2 regions of the Myxacorys chilensis genome follow, and region 2 is predicted to be linked to the other one. Evidence: riboswitches for the same ligand, from Rfam matches in the RefSeq annotation. Region 2 holds a riboswitch; the other holds the start of a gene.
What was found. A riboswitch is a leader RNA that binds a small molecule or an ion and turns the genes downstream of it on or off. The one in region 2 is predicted to bind cyclic di-AMP.
Positions count from the first base shown of each region.

Region 1: it holds a riboswitch for cyclic di-AMP, as region 2 does, so the genes downstream of both, ntrB (nitrate ABC transporter permease) here and AC5JLB_RS24985 (universal stress protein) in region 2, are expected to answer to the same signal.

Region 1 covers NZ_JCACKG010000005.1:13,873-21,941, reverse strand. The annotation lists gene AC5JLB_RS00290 (glycosyltransferase family 2 protein) at 1-560, opposite strand, end outside; gene AC5JLB_RS00285 (single-stranded DNA-binding protein) at 771-1,151, opposite strand; gene AC5JLB_RS00280 (hypothetical protein) at 1,301-1,675, opposite strand; gene AC5JLB_RS00275 (hypothetical protein) at 1,790-2,059, opposite strand; gene AC5JLB_RS00270 (hypothetical protein) at 2,145-2,513, opposite strand; gene AC5JLB_RS00265 (ABC transporter ATP-binding protein) at 2,661-3,500, opposite strand; gene AC5JLB_RS00260 (ABC transporter substrate-binding protein) at 3,579-5,003, opposite strand; gene ntrB (nitrate ABC transporter permease) at 5,064-5,915, opposite strand; cyclic di-AMP (ydaO/yuaA leader) riboswitch at 5,997-6,157, opposite strand; gene ahcY (adenosylhomocysteinase) at 6,765-8,042, shown strand.
Region 2 covers NZ_JCACKG010000242.1:15,470-23,538, forward strand. The annotation lists gene AC5JLB_RS24970 (phytoene desaturase family protein) at 1-532, shown strand, start outside; gene AC5JLB_RS24975 (DMT family transporter) at 538-1,440, shown strand; gene AC5JLB_RS24980 (hypothetical protein) at 1,665-1,937, shown strand; cyclic di-AMP (ydaO/yuaA leader) riboswitch at 2,361-2,516, shown strand; gene AC5JLB_RS24985 (universal stress protein) at 2,648-3,298, shown strand; gene AC5JLB_RS24990 (hypothetical protein) at 3,642-4,067, shown strand; gene AC5JLB_RS24995 (histidinol-phosphate transaminase) at 4,084-5,202, opposite strand; gene AC5JLB_RS25000 (R3H domain-containing nucleic acid-binding protein) at 5,441-7,264, opposite strand; gene ldpA (circadian clock protein LdpA) at 7,460-8,069, opposite strand, start outside.

The DNA of each region.
Region 1 (8,069 bases), on a different contig from region 2:
ATCACTACAGATATAAAAAAATCTTTGTCTTGCCCAGCTTTTAAGGTTTCATCCCATCCATTAGATTGTTGTACTGCTTGTCTCGTAAACAATAAACAAGCAGGGCAAACCCACCAAACAGACAACAACGCAGCAAGAATATCTTCCTGTTCTCCCGAGACTTTTACATCCTCCAAAATAACTTTGTCATTTGGTAAATGTCGCTGATGTCGCCAATCACCATAGACAGCATCCAGACCTGTTTCTTCTAAAAAACGCACTTGGCGCTCAACTTTCTCGGGCAAAATGTAGTCATCTGCATCCAAGTACTGAATGTACTCACCTTTAGATAGAGCAAATCCACGGTTCCGGGCATGGTTTCCACCTCGATTGGATCCAGTTTCCCAAATCACTCTATTTGCATAACGCTTAATAACTTCTAGAGAGCGATCTGTTGATCCATCATCAATTACAATAACCTCGATGAATGGGTATGTTTGCTTCAAACAACTTTCAATAGCTTCCGCTATCCATCTTTCAGCGTTGTAGCAAGGGATTATAACAGATACGAGTTTACTCATATTTTTGGAGACCTTTTCTCAAAGAAATCTCTATACCCAAAATCAACGTCGCCTCGTGGTATACAAAACCGAGCGAAGGTTTTGATCCCGTAATTTTGCAGTCTTATGGTGTCAAAAGGTTTGAAGGATTTTTGCGGAAACCAGATTTAGCTACTAGGTTGAACCAGCAGTATAAACGGTGGTTGAGAGGCAATAATGGTGGATGGCAATCTAAGATGCGATCGCTACCATTTCTTCAACATCACTCTCAGATTGTTCACTCTCAGCATCTCGAACAATATCAAGATCAATATCAATTACTGTCATTTGTAAGCCCGCTTTAGGAACATTACCATTGCTAGAAATAAAAGGGTTCGGTTCGACATTACCTGTACAGATGACAAGCGAGCCTTTCTTCAAAAACTGAAGTTTGCGCCATGCATAAGACTTTTCCCAAATACTCAAAGACACTGTGAACGATTCCTCACGGTTGCGAGGCTTCTGAACATACAAAGTGACTGAAGCAACTTTAGCCTGCTCACCATTTTTCAAGTCAACAGTTTTAACTTGAGCGTCCGCTGCCAGGTTACCACTAACAATCCACTTATTCAACCCTGCACTAGACATGGATATATCTCACAACTTCTACTGCTGTAGAGTGCCCAAAGCTCTTTGAACAGCAAACAGAGAATAGAAGACACCCCATAAAAAAGCAGTAGAACTTATTGCTCTACTGCTCAACTTTACCCAGCTTAAAAAGCTTACAGACCGACTAGCTCACGGGAATCAAGCCCAGTCAACTGCTGTGCGATCGTGAGTCGTGTTTCTAATTTCGCCACGCTAAACTCGTTGCGTAGATGCTCTAAATGTGCCAGCGCATTGGCTTTCTCGGTAGAAGCACGGTTTAGAGCATCAACCGCACGTCCATACTCCTGATTGACTTGCAAAACTTCAAAGCGGCGGGCTTTGCGCTGATTGTCATTCTTAAGCGCCGTCTCAAATGCGACAACCATATCCGCATTGCCTTCTAATCGGGCAAGATGCTGACGGATTTCAGCGATATTGAGCTCTAGCTCATTGACATGATGAGCTGCTTGCGCGATCGCAGCGGGATACTGATCTAAACGAAATTTCATGACTCGACATTCCTTGAACGTAAAAGGGTCAGCAGCCAAAGAGCCGCAACGGACTACAGACTACGAACAACAAAGGCTACGCACAAATTAGGAGAACTAAAGACCTAGAAGCAGCTATGCGACGAGTTCTTGTAGCTGAGGCAAGGCGCGATTAGGCAACTCAGACATGCTTGAAGGCGGCATCTGAGCTTGGGGCGCAGCTTTCTCCAAAACCTGAACTTCAATATTTACAGCAACCAAGTAGGAACCGGACTGATCTCCCACAGCTTCAGCAATTAGCTCAGCAAAGGCAGGACGATCGGCAGTGATCGGATCTCTCAAAGAGCAGCGATCCCATTCGTACTTGGCGGCAGGGTCAAGGTGCAGAATGTAATGCTTCGTCATGGAATAAGAACCTGAATCATCTGTACTAATTGTAGTGCAGATTCACACCAATTGCAACTGGTGGTAAAGAGGGTTGAAAGCCTTCCTAAGCAGCGATTCGCTCTAAATTACGCGACGCATTCGCCCCGCCTTTTTGGGAGTCCTCTGTCCCCAGTCGTCGCTGATCGGCTCGATCCCAATAGGCCAGCATCAGCGCGATCGCAGTCGTTCCAGGCAGCTTAACCTCATACAGAAACTGGTCTAAAATCTGGCTCCGTTGAAGTTGAAAGTGATACCCAGAACTTGCAAGACGCTGTGTGAACTTCTGAGCTTGAGCAAACGTCTCAAACCCAAAATAGGTTGCTTCCTCAGAATGAGGAACTCGGCGAAACGGAGTTCTAACGACTAAAACTCTGGGTGATAGATATTGTCCAACTCGCCCGTTCTGAAGTGAAAAGAAACGTCCGATCTCCATAGGTCAACTAAGCTCTAGATATCTCTATTGTAGTTAATCGTCACTACAGTTTCCGATAGAGATTTGGCGTGATAACCGCCTCTAAAAGCTGACGCCCTGATAGCGAATTCTGTCATAAATGCACGTAGCGAGCGCACTCCAACAGTCTCAATCATCAGCGCCAAAATGTTGATCAAGAAAATTTAGCGCATGATTGCGGAGTTCGTAGTAGTGAGGGTTTTCTCGCAGGGCGGCGCGATCGCGCGGATGGGCAAACGGAACGTCTAGAATCTCGCCAATTTGGGCGGCAGGTCCGTTCGTCATCATCACAATGCGATCGGACATATACAGCGCTTCATCCACATCATGCGTCACCATCAGCACGGCTTGGCGATGGGCTTCCCAAATATCCAGTACTTGTCGCTGAAGCTTGCCGCGAGTCAAGGCATCAAGTGCTCCAAACGGCTCGTCCATTAGCAGCATCTTAGGACGAATTGCTAACGCCCGTGCAATGCCCACCCGTTGTTTCATGCCGCCCGAGATCTCATCGGGATATTTGTTAGCGGCTGGCATCAGGTTGACCATGGCCAGATGCTCATTCACCAGACTAGCTTTCTCGGCGCGGGATGCGTCTTTTAACACTTCGTCTACCGCTAACCGAACATTTTCACGTACGGTAAGCCAAGGCAACAGCGAGTAGTGCTGAAACACCATCATGCGATCGCTGCCTGGTTTGCGAATTTCTCGCCCTTCCAGCGTCACGAGTCCAGAGGTTGACCGCTCCAATCCTGCCACGATCTTGAGTAGGGTGGATTTACCGCAGCCAGAGTGCCCGATCAGCGATACAAACTCGTTCTCTTGCACAGTGAGATTGATATTGTGGAGGACAACGAATTCGCCCCCGTTTCCTGTGGGATAGGCTTTGCTTAAGTTTTTAATCTCTAAGAATCCAGCCGTTTCTGGCTGCCTGTCGTTAGTATCTGCTGTTTGCAAGGTTGACTTAGTCATATGGTTTTGCAGAGTAGTTTTGCAGAATGGTTTTGGAGGGTGAATAGGTAAACGAAGGGTTGAGCGGTTTGAGTTTCCCTAACTGAAGTAAATCGGAACGGGGCGATCGGCGCGAATCTCGAAACTTTTGAGATAGCCCACTGGATCACTTGGATCAAAGCCTTTTTTGTCAATAAACACTTCGGGAGGTTCGATTTTGTAATCGTCAGTGGGACAGGGAATGCCCATTTCTTTAGCAACGTCCCGATAAATATCTGTGCGCCAGCCTTGAGCCGCAAGCTGATCCGCGTTCTTGGGAATCTCTTTAATTTGCCCCCAGCGGGCCGCTTGAGTCATCAACCAAAGACTTTCCGATTGCCACAAAAACGTTGACGTTTCTCCTGGCTTTTGCGGCAGGTTGGGCGGCAAATCGTAAAATATGGTCGTGTCTTCGGCTTTAACGGTGCGGTCTTTGCTATCAAAGCCGCCGTAATTGTAGTTGCCGACGATTCCAGGAGCTGTAAATTTGTCAATCGCTCCAGTTTTTGGTTTTGCTCCGGTAAACGATCGCTCCGTGATCAGTTGAGCCACTTCAACGCGATTCTCCGGTTTGCTGCAATATTGACAGGCTTCGATCATCGCTTTTAGCAGCGATCGATAGGTTTTGGGATTCTCTTTAATAAATGATTCCATTACACCCAGCAAGCGATCGGGATGCCCAAGCCAAACTTCTTTGCCCTGAGCAAAGGTGAAGCCAACGCCAGCATTTCCAGTAATGGCACGAGTGTTCCACGGTTCGGCAACCATGTAAGCCTGCATCGCTCCAATCCGCACGTTTGTCACCATTTGGGGAGGGGAAACAATGATGATGCGGAACTCTTTGAGCGGATCAACGCCTGCTGCCGCCGCCACATAGCGCACGAAATATTCGTAGATGGCAGAACTCAGGACGACTGCCCAAACCTTGCGCTCGTTGGGCTGACGCTCAAAATATGCCCGAAATTGTTGGCCAAATGCTTCTAAGTTCCCGTTATATTCCTGCCAGGGACGCAACCCAAAGTTCCACATGTTCCGGTTCATCGTCATCGCATTGCCGTGGCGGTGAATCACCATGCCTGCACATAAGGGAGCATGACGCGCTCCCTCTGCCCCAATTCGGGCGTTTGTCACTGCTCCAGACACGATAGGCGAGGCGTCTAAGCGCCCGAAAATCAATCCATCACGAGAGGTTGCCCAGCTTGCTTCACGATTCAAGCGCACGTTTAGCCCATATTTGTGAAAGAAGCCTTTTTTCCAGGCGATCGCAAAAGGAGCGCAGTCATTCACTGGTACATAGCCGACGGTGATATCTGGTTTTTCTAGCTCAGATGGTTTTACAACTTGCTCGATTGCCTTTGCTTCTTCAGTCAATCCAGCGGCAGATCGATCCGCACTGATATTGCAAGCTCCCAGCGCGACTGTTGTTGCAGTTGCACTCGCGCCCAGCAGAAACTCGCGCCTAGTCCAGGAGTTTTGGGTCGTCATAAGTTTTGAAATGCGGAGTAGGTTTGAAATGGAGGATGTAGCGGGTGATAGGAGCAGGGTTTATCCCTCTTTCGGAGTTCGGCGGTGAGTGATGAGCGCTTCAAGTTGCGCGATCGCGACATCCAGCAACAAGCCAGTAATACCAATCACAAACACCGCCAAAAACACCGAACTGAGATTCAAGCGGCTCCACTCATCCCAAACAAAAAAGCCGATCCCAACGCCGCCAGTTAGCATCTCTACCGCGACAATCACCAGCCAAGCGATCCCTAAACTAATTCGCAATCCGGTGAAAATGTAGGGCAAACTTGCAGGCAGAATGATTTTGTAAACCTGCCGCCACGACGGCATTTCTAACACTCGTGCTACGTCAAGATAATCTTTAGAAACACTGGAAACTCCTAAAGCGGTGTTAATGATGGTTGACCACAAAGAGGTAATGAAAATTACAAAAATTGCAGAGGGTTCCGCCAAATTAAAAATAGCGAGAGCGATCGGTAGCCATGCTAGAGGTGACACTGGCTTGAGAATCTGAATGATCGGATTGAGGGCCAGTAGCGCAGGGCGATACATGCCGATCAGAAAGCCGAGAGGAATTGCCACGACGGCCCCTAGCAGAAAGCCCAGCAAGACCCGTCGCAAACTCGCGAGTAACAGCCAACCAATTCCTAAATCACCTGCACCACCTTGATAAAACGGGTGCGTAATGAAGTCCAGATTATTAATAACTGCTTCATGAGGATACGGCATCAACTCATGCCGCAGCGAAGCAATTCCGTACCACAGTAGTAAAATTCCCAGAAATCCCAGTGCTGGATAGAGCACTGTATCTCGCAACAGAACAAGCTTTGTCCGCTTCCAAGTAGCCTGACTGAGGGCGACAAAGAGCGCCATTATGCTGAGTTGAACCATAATTCAGTGCTTTAAGGGTTGAGTTCAGTTATGCCAAACTGAGCAGTCTCAACAAGAGACACTGACGAGCCAAAAGCTCTTCAGTCCTCTCTCAATGCCGACGAAGTTAGCTGACGGGCTAGAGCTGGGAGATGCCCTCTAGGTAAAGTGCCATCACACAATGGCGTTCCTAGTTCGCCCCAAGAGTTGGTTCCTCCGCTTCAACCTTGCGAGCCTTATAGAGACTTGAACAACGCTGAATTAGGCTGACTGACTTCAGTTCAATCTCCGCGTAGAAGCAAAGATAGTTAAGGAAATTTAGCAAAGACGATCGCGATGCGTCAATCCCCCACAGGTTAAATTGGGCAGGTCTTAAAACACGCTGATTGAGACTACCGATTGAGCATTCTGTTTTAACTATTTTGATTACGAATAGATTATTCGCAGATTCTGAATAGTATTGAGAACGCTATTACTATATAAAGATTAACTCTTTCTACAATACATCTGTTAACTATTTCGTTAACAAGTAAGAATTGAATAGTCAAATTTTGTATTTCTGTTAAATCATAAAAGGACTTCAACGATTATATGAATGACTTTATGATGACTTGCTAGAGTTTGTGGACCGTTCTGTTAAATCGTCAATAAGCTTTGCTGCTCACCTTGACTTCAGAGGCGACTTCAATGCACTTTGTGTAGAGGAGTATTCCGAAGGAAGTACTTCTGCCTCTGATTTTGGCAAATCCTCTAAAAAACTTGAAGATCTCCGAGTTTTAGATGGCTTGTTTTGAAATTGCAGGCTAATTTGTTAAGAGGGATTTTACAGATCCCTATCTTTCATTTGATTTATCTAGAGGAATCGAATTCATGGTAGCGACTCCAGAGCGCTTGAAATACGAAGTCAAGGACATTTCTTTGGCTCCTCAGGGCAAGCAGCGAATTGAATGGGCTGGGCGTGAAATGCCTGTGCTGAAGCAAATTCGCGATCGCTTTGCGCAAGAGAAGCCGTTTGAGGGCATCCGACTCGTTGCTTGTTCTCATGTGACGACCGAGACTGCAAATCTCGCCATCGCCCTTAAAGCAGGCGGCGCGGACGCCCTTCTAATTGCCAGCAACCCATTGTCTACTCAAGATGACGTGGCGGCAAGCTTAGTCTCTGACTATGGCATTCCTGTTTTTGCCCTGAAAGGCGAAGACAATGCGACTTATCACAAGCACGTGCAAATCGCGCTTGATCACCGTCCGAATATCATTATTGATGATGGCTGTGACGTGGTTGCAACGTTAGTTCAACAGCGCAAGCATCAGCTTGAAGATATCATCGGAACCACTGAAGAAACGACGACTGGGATTGTTCGCCTCAAAGCGATGCTGCGCGATGGCGCACTGACCTTCCCAGCAGTCAACGTCAACGATGCAGAAACAAAGCATTTCTTTGATAACCGTTATGGGACGGGTCAGTCCACCCTAGATGGCATCATTCGGGCGACCAACATTCTGCTGGCGGGTAAAACCATTGTTGTTGCTGGCTACGGCTGGTGTGGCAAGGGTACAGCAATGCGGGCACGCGGCATGGGCGCTAACGTGATCGTGACTGAAGTCAACCCTGTTGCTGCGATCGAAGCGGTGATGGATGGTTTCCGAGTCATGCCGATGGATGTGGCCGCTACGAAAGGTGATATTTTCATCACCGTTACGGGCAACAAGCACGTGATTCGCGGAGATCACTTTGACTCGATGAAAGATGGTGCGATCGTCTCGAACTCGGGTCACTTTGACATCGAGATCGACCTCGAAGCGCTAAAAAATCGTGCCAGCGATGTGAAGACGGTTCGCAACTTCACCGAGGAATACAAGCTGAAGAGCGGTAAATCGGTTGTTGTGTTGGGCGAAGGTCGTCTGATCAATTTGGCGGCGGCTGAAGGCCACCCCAGCGCGGTAATGGATATGAGCTTTGCAAACCAAGCGCTAGGGGCCGAGTACCTGGTGAAAAACAAGGGCAAGCTGGCTCCTGATGTGTATCCTATTCCAACTGAGTTGGATCAAGAAATTGCGCGTCTGAAGCTGCAGGCGATGGGCTTTACCATTGATTCTCTAACAGCTGACCAGATTGAGTACACCAACTCCTGGATGACTGGAACCTAAATCAGCCGCAATTTGTATTGAGTTACG
Region 2 (8,069 bases):
CATTCGAGCCGACGGATTAGAGGCGTTGACTGGGCATCATGTCGTCGTGCACGATGCTGATCAAGACATCGCTGAGCCGGGGAACACCTGCATGATTTCTATTCCTTCAGTGTGGGATAAAAGCCTTGCGCCTGTAGGCCATCATGGAGTTCATGCCTATACCCTCGAACCTTATGAAGGCTGGATGCGCGACGAGCAGTACGAGATGAAGAAACGAACGCGATCGCACTCCCTCTTTCGCGCCTTGGAGCGAGTCATTCCAGATATCAGGCAACGGATTGTGCTAGAACTCATGGGCACGCCATTAACTCATGCTCGGTATCTGCGTCGTCATCAAGGCACTTATGGAGCCGCTATTGCTGCCGGAGCAGGACTGTTCCCCAGTTGCCACACTCCAATTTCAGGACTCTATCGCGTTGGTGACAGTACGACTCCCGGCATCGGAGTTCCTGCCGTCGCCGCTTCTGGAATTCTCTGTGCCAATACGCTAGTTCATCCCAAACAGACTTTAGAACTGCTAAAACTTCTCTAAAATTCATGTTCCAGGTTCTTCACTATCGAGGCGAAATTGCGGCTCTTAGCGCTGCCTTCATTTGGGCCTGTGCCTCGCTGGTTTACACCGGAGTCGGACAGCAAATCTCGCCTCTAGCGCTCAATTTGACGAAAGGATGGATTGCGATCGCGATGCTCGGTTTCACTCTATTTGCAATCGGCCAACCTGTGCCACTGATCCATGTCAAAAGCGCCATGCTGCTGTTGCTTAGTGGTGCGATCGGCATCGGATTTGGCGATACGGCTTATTTCAATGCACTCAACTCGATTGGCGCGCGACGTACTCTCCTATTTGAAACCCTCGCGCCTGCGATCGCTGCCCTTTTAGCGCTGGTTTTTTTACAAGAAAGACTCTCATCACAATCCTGGTTCGGAATTGTGATGATTTTAACAGGAGTAATTTGGGTTGTTCTTGAGCGCCTTCCTGAATCAACAGAACCGTCTTATCAAATCAGGCGCGGTGCTTTATTTGGGTTGCTTGCTGCTGTAGGACAAGCGATTGGTGCTGTCCTCTCTCGATTTGCCTTTATCGACTCTGATGTTGACCCATTGTGGAGTACGTTAATTCGCTTAATTGGCGGAACAATAGTGCTATTGATTTGGGGTGTGGCACAAAAGCAGTCTCATGAAATCGTTAAACCATTGCGCTCTCAAAGCCTCTTTTTCGTTGTTGCTGGAACTGCTTTCGTTAGCACCTATTTGGGAGTTTGGCTCCAGCAAATCTCGCTTAAATTTGCTCCTACTGGAGTCGCTCAAGCCCTCACCAGCACCAGCCCGTTGTTCGTTATTCCGCTCACTCGAATGTTGGGCGATCGCGTTAGTATTCGATCAGTGATTGGTGTCTTGATTGCTTTAGCAGGTGTGAGTTTATTGTTTAGCAGAGCGTAACTTACAAAACTACAGCTATTACGTTCTGTACGAAGAGTAATAAAACAAACAAAAAAAGACTTAGTATATTCACGTGCTTTTGCAACTCCCCGTCTCATGCTTCGGTATTTATGCCAATGAGAAAGACCTGAATAACCTAGTATTTTGTACATCAAGGCGAATTAGCTAAATGCCTCTCACAAAAGCTTCGGATCGAACGTTGGACTTTCATTGAGATGTTGGTTATGCAGACCCTGTTCCTACTCCCGGTTGGCTTTTATCTTCTAGTAATGCCGATTTTGTTTTCCGCTTGGATGGCTTTCTTCCGCCGCGATGAAGAAATGTCTGATGAAGAAAGAAAAACATCTTGGTTTGTCATTGCGATCGCAACAATGCTTTGGCCTATTGTGCTTCCCTTCGCTTACTTAGAACTTTTAGGCAAGCTCAAGCGCTCCACAAAAACGGCACGTCTCTACCAACGTATGCTTGAGACAACTAATGCTCAGCAAGCAGCTTAGGACAAAGCTTTCAGTAAGCTAACCCCGTTTTTCTAGCTTGTAAGAATCTATCTGTGAAAAATATTAAGAATTTTCTATCAGTAGTCTTTTCTAGACTAAAAAGTAGCGTAGACGACTACTTAATTTTTATTTATGAAAAATCACAGTTTATAAAGAACCGCAGAGTTGGAATGCACTGATATACTAGTTTAGGGTGACTTATCAGTTGAGCAAATTCATGATCTGGAGTGGTTTTGTTTTGCAGATAGCAGTTCTCACACCTTGACCTGTAATAAGTTGGTTATTAGCGGATTTAGAATCAAATTGCCGAGCTTAAATTCTGGCACATCTTCTTAATTCTTAAATCTGATACATTCTCATAGTGGAATGTCTTAGCGTCAATTTCTCAGTTTCTTTGTGGGTAGCCTAATCTGAATCGAGCAATGGGGTAAAGCTCCAAGTTCAAATTCAAGCGGAGGAACCAATTTTTCTGGGGCGAATTTTAAGCGTTTTGAGGTTTAGGTCAAACTTCTCTGCGTTTGAGAGAGACACCTTCCAGTCTTAGCCCGTCAGCTAACTCCGTCGGCAATGGGAGGAGTGCCCAAGACTTGTACTGCCCAGTGCAGTAGTCGTTGTGGTCTCCTGGGAGTGACAGGTGTCAGCTTATAGTGACACCGGTAGCTTGGCCCGACCCACCTCTCGCACACCGTCGTTAGGAGAGGTTTGTTATCGTGAATATTTTGTCAATGCTGGCACGGCTTCAGGACACGCTGGGTTGCACTGATTTGGTCAACCAGATGTTGCTCTTGCCGCAAGCAAAATCGCCTGTAGGTTCCCACAACGCTTCAAGCTCAGAAATTAATCTAGTTGTTGGTTATTCTCACTCGCCTCGCAGTCAGACGGCGCTGGATCTGACCTTATGGATTGCTCATCAAACCCGCTTAGCTACGGGGAAACAAGTGACTGTACAAGTGGTCTACGTGATCGACGAATGGATGCAAAGACTGGCAGATTTGCAGCCTAGCCGACCCTACTGCGACTTAGAGCGCTCTGTAGGAGGACACAGCGCGACTGGTGGAACTGCCATTGCTGAATGTCGAGAGGTAGACTTACAATCGGCTCCAGCAAGTATGGCGGAGGTGTTTGAGCAAGCCGATCGCATTCTTTGGCATGCGCGTTGTCTTGCAGAAGAGTGGCGAGGTTCTCTCAAAACTCATTTGCGATTTGGCTCCGTTGCTGAAGAGCTAAAAGCGGTTGTCGAGTCTGAGTCAGCCTCGCTGATGATCTTGGGCTGTGAGTCTAAACACCATTCATTGGTCAAGCAACTGCGTCGACTCCCATGCCCGGTGCTAGGAATTCCATCGAATGTAGAAGACCCCTAAGAACATTAAGTCATCGCTTCTACGTTTTTTCTGCTCTTCTAAGAGAGGTTCTAAAAACTCTTCAAATCTCCTAACTTCTGGAAGTTTAAGGTCTATCTTTTCTAGAAGTTAGGAGATTAGGGGGCGAATGCCAACAAATCAAAAATGAGACTTCTTGCAGAAATACTCAGGAACTTCACAGGGTAGAAAGAATAAGTGCGAGAGAATGTCTAACTCCCTCTAGCGCTCTAAATTACGTTGTATATCAGACGCTTTGATTTCCATCACGTACAGCTTCTTGCTCTCTGGTTCCATGCCATAGAATAGGGGGGCATTTTTCATAAATCGTAATTCTTTAAGCAAAGTGGCTGATATTCTGACTCAGCTTAGTAAGGGACAGTTGCTGATCGTCAATAGTCGTAGACGAAACGGCTTAATCTTATATAAGCGCTTTCATGCTGAGTTCGCCGGACCTGGAGCCGCTGTCGGTAGTTTCTTTGATTTAGATTGTGAACGAGTGTTACCCATAGGTGATTTGGCGTTGGTCTGCCCAAAATCCCCTGAGGAGCGCCAAAAGGCATATTTAATTCGTCGGCAGTGGATTCGATTGACTCAACAGTTGACTGACAATCCATTACCAACTCAGCGAGCGCAAATGATTCTGAATCAGTTTGAAAATTATTTTGGCGCAGAAATAGTAGCTCAAGTGCCAGATGATGCCTTCGCGCTTCTCGTTGGGGTGTTACCTCAGACGATTGAACTGATTCGTCGAAACTCCCAAACGTCTTAAATATAAGCGGCGCAGGCTAGAGCATTTCGACTAGAGCTTGTTTCATTCGATTGCAGGTGCGCTGATTTTCGTCTGGAGTTCCTACGGTAAGCCGCAACCCACCACCCGTGTGCCGAATCAGGGTGCCTTGCTGTTTGAGCGATCGATAGATTGCTTCGAGTTTAGAGTTAGCCTCATCCGCATTCTGCAACCGAATATGAATGAAGTTGGCATCACTATTCCAGAGGCGAAGCTGTTCGTGTTTTGAAAGTTCTGCAATCAGTTTGCGACGTTCTATTAGCAAAACATCCACGATCGCGAGGAGATGCTGCCGTTCCGATAGGGCAAATTGTGCAGCGGCGATCGTAAAGCTTGGCAAGTTATAGGGCAATCGGACGTTCTCTAGTGTGGTGATTAAATCGGGATGAGCGATCGCATAACCGACTCGATGTGCCGCTAAGCGAAATGCCTTTGAGAATGTCCGTAACACGACCCAGTTGGGATGCTGTACCAGTTCATCTGCTAATGTTGTCTGGCTAAATTCAAAATAAGCTTCATCAATGACAATCAAGATGTGTTGAGGAAGGCTCCTTAGCCAAGTAATTTCAGCTTCAGTTAAAGCGTTTCCAGTGGGCGAGTTGGGATGCACCACAAATACAACTCGAATCGGTGGCTGTTGAGTATCGGTGATGGCGGCTTGTGCGGCGGTCAAATCCATCTCGAAGGTGTCAGGCGATCGCACGATCGTAACCACTAGAATTCCTAATGTCTTCGCCAAAATGTCATACATCGAGAATGTAGGATTTGCGACGAGAATAGAGCCTTCTCCGTTGAGGCACGTTGCAATCAACAGAGAGCGAATCAATTCATCAGAACCGTTGCCAACGGAGATATTTGCAGCCACAAAGTTGGCGTTAGAGGAGTCTGTTGCGTAAGCTGCGATCGCCTCCTTTAAGGCAAGATAACCTCCGTCGGGATAACGATTCGATTCGATCTGTTGTTGCCATGTCCAGGCCAATTTTTCCTTCAGTTCTTCGGGCAGATCGTAAGGGTTCTCGTTCACATCTAAGCGATCGAGATGCACGGTTGAATTATCAGTATGGTGAGTACTGTAAGAGGTGAGCTGGGCTAAATCTGACCGAATAAACTGGAGCATGGCAGAAACGATAGGTTTTGAGTGAGAAGGGTCGCCTTGATGTGCAACCCACAAATTTTGCCATCAGGAACGTTGTCTTTGCGCCCTTGAGACTTAATTGAGACTTAAGAAACAGCGCATCCAAAGCTCTGATCTTTAGTGATGTTGTAGACCCGCTGATCAGCTTCAGTGACGTGTTGTAAAGACGCGATTAATCGCGTCTTTACAAGGCAATGCAACCAACCACAGGTTTACAACACTAGGCGGGATAGATTCGCAAACGGCGATTTGGCTCCTCACCAAAGCTGTTCGATTTTAGACGATAGTGTTCGACCAACTCATGCTGCATCTTGCGAACCATTGCCGATCGCGGCAACAACTCAACAGGTTGTCCTTTCGGAATGACAATCTGTTCAACCGCTAATCTTGCTTCTTCTAACGCTTCGATTTCGTCAGTGCTATCGCCGCGTACGAGTAAATCTAATTCTGCATCGGTGGGCACTCCTAAATCATCTATGTTGAGTGCATGACGCAAGGAAAGAGCAATTTGAGGAACGCTATTCGATTTGACCGTGTGAATCGGAATCTGTCGTGTTTGAGCGAGATGCCGAAGCTTGGAGTGATTTTTGACGTGCGATCGCAGGGCCAGCACGGTGTCAGCATCCTCAATGTTTTTGGTCAAAACAATTGGTAAGTTCAGCGTCCGGATCACCTGATCGAGGTTTTGCCGACTCACCCCATAAGGGTAAACATGCAAGGGCAATTCTTCCCCGTTGGGACCTGGGAAGTAGCGCTGTTCAGTTGCGCTTTGATAGGGAGCAGCGCTTCCGTCGGGGCTACGCATGGCGCTAAACGGATCAGACTGCTTGTCTAAGGATTCGTCAAGCAGTTGCTCAAAGGCTTGCTGTTCGGGCGAAAGCGGCGCTCTGCTTTGGCTAGAAACAGCTTTCATGCGACCCGAAGATCGCCATCCTCGGCTCTGTGGCGCTGCAAACTGGCTCGATTCTTGAGAGGGAAACCCTCCATGAACCACGTTAGATCGCAACTCACTGCGAGACCCTAGCCGCGCCGTTGCCTGTTCACTAACGGGTTCATGGCTAACAACCACTTTGCCCGTTTCATCAACTGTCCTGACTTGAGGATTGGGAACTCGCCCTCGCAACACGCTATCGACGGTTTCAGCGACCTGTTCGTGAACCACCCACTTTTCTCGTTCTAGCATTTCCACCGCAATATCAAACGTCGGTGGCGCTTTGCGCTCTAAAACGCTTTTTTGAGTTCCGCGCCGTCTTGCTTCATCGTCTCCCAAGGTGACAGATTGAATCCCACCAATGAGATCAGATAGCGTTGGATTTTTGATCAAATTTGCTAATTGGTTGCCGTGGGCGGTTCCCACAAGCTGGACGCCCCGTTCTGCGATCGTTCGGGCGGCTAAGGCTTCTAATTCCGTTCCAATCTCATCAATGACGATGACTTCAGGCATGTGGTTTTCCACGGCCTCAATCATGACCTGATGCTGCAACTCAGGACGGGCAACTTGCATCCGTCTCGCTCGCCCGATCGCAGGATGCGGCACATCCCCGTCTCCTGCAATCTCGTTAGACGTGTCGATGATAACGACGCGCTTATCCAACTCGTCTGCCAACACCCGAGCGATTTCTCTTAATGCCGTCGTTTTGCCGACACCCGGACGACCCAGCATCAAAATCGAGCGACCGCTTTCTACCAAGTCGCGAATCATGCCAATTGTTCCGAAGATAGCTCGACCCACGCGACAGGTTAAACCAATTACATCGCCACGTCGATTCCGAATGGCGCTAATCCGGTGCAAGGTGCGCTCAATCCCGGCCCGGTTGTCTCCTCCAAAATCGCCAACTTTGGTGATGCTTTCATTTAACTCGTCTTGAGTGATTGGATCTTCCGACAGGTACTCTGCTTTGCCTGGAAATCGAGCTTCAGGACGCCGTCCTAAATCCATGACGACTTCAACTAAACTGTCTCGCTGCGGATGTTGATTTAAACGATCGCGCAGAGCATTCGGCAAAATATCCAATAATTTCGTTAAGTCGTCGGTCACTTGCATTCTTTTAGGTGAGGAGATAAGTCCGGTGTGACGGTCGTTCTGGTCGTAGTCAGAATCGGGGACTGAGGAAACGTTGATCTCGCTGGGTTGCACCATAAGTTGTTCAACAAGCTCCAAAAAGAACGGGGAACGGAAGTCCTTGAGGGTAGGGTACGGGATCGCCATTTAGCACTGGTGTATGCTAAATCACTTGTATCAACGGATTGGAGAAGAATAGACCTGGGAAGGTTTGATTTGGCTGACGAGTGCATCCGCGATCGCAACGGCTTGCCATAGTAAAGCGGGAGTTGTCTCGATGCGAACGGGGAATTGTGAGTCAGAAGGCGTTCTCATCGCATTTGGTGGTAACGTTGATGGCTGCATTTCCAGTACCTCAAGCTGATTCAGAATGGGTAAAAGTAGACTCCGGGCATAACTTCCATAGGCAATCCCTGCAATAGATTTAGATACAAAAGTACTATTTCTATTGTGCAACAAATTTAACGTTTCTAGCTTGGGAACAGTCGATTGATTCGTTCCTCCTGCCAGTTGCACATACCCTGGAAGATTCGCGGCAAGAACTTTCTGACCAAGTTTTAAGCAAGCTCTTGTAGCTCCGTCGCCAATATCGCCGCTCATCGGTCGTCCATCGGTTTGCCAAATCAAAGCGCAGGGCAGGGGCGATATCAAATCGTGTAATGCTTGCAGGTAGTCAATCAGATCTTCACCATCGGGACAGCTAATGGCGACAAGCTTGAGTTGATGCACCCACGGTGCAATCGCACTCCACAATCGCTTGAAGTCTTCAAATCGCCCTACTTGGGTA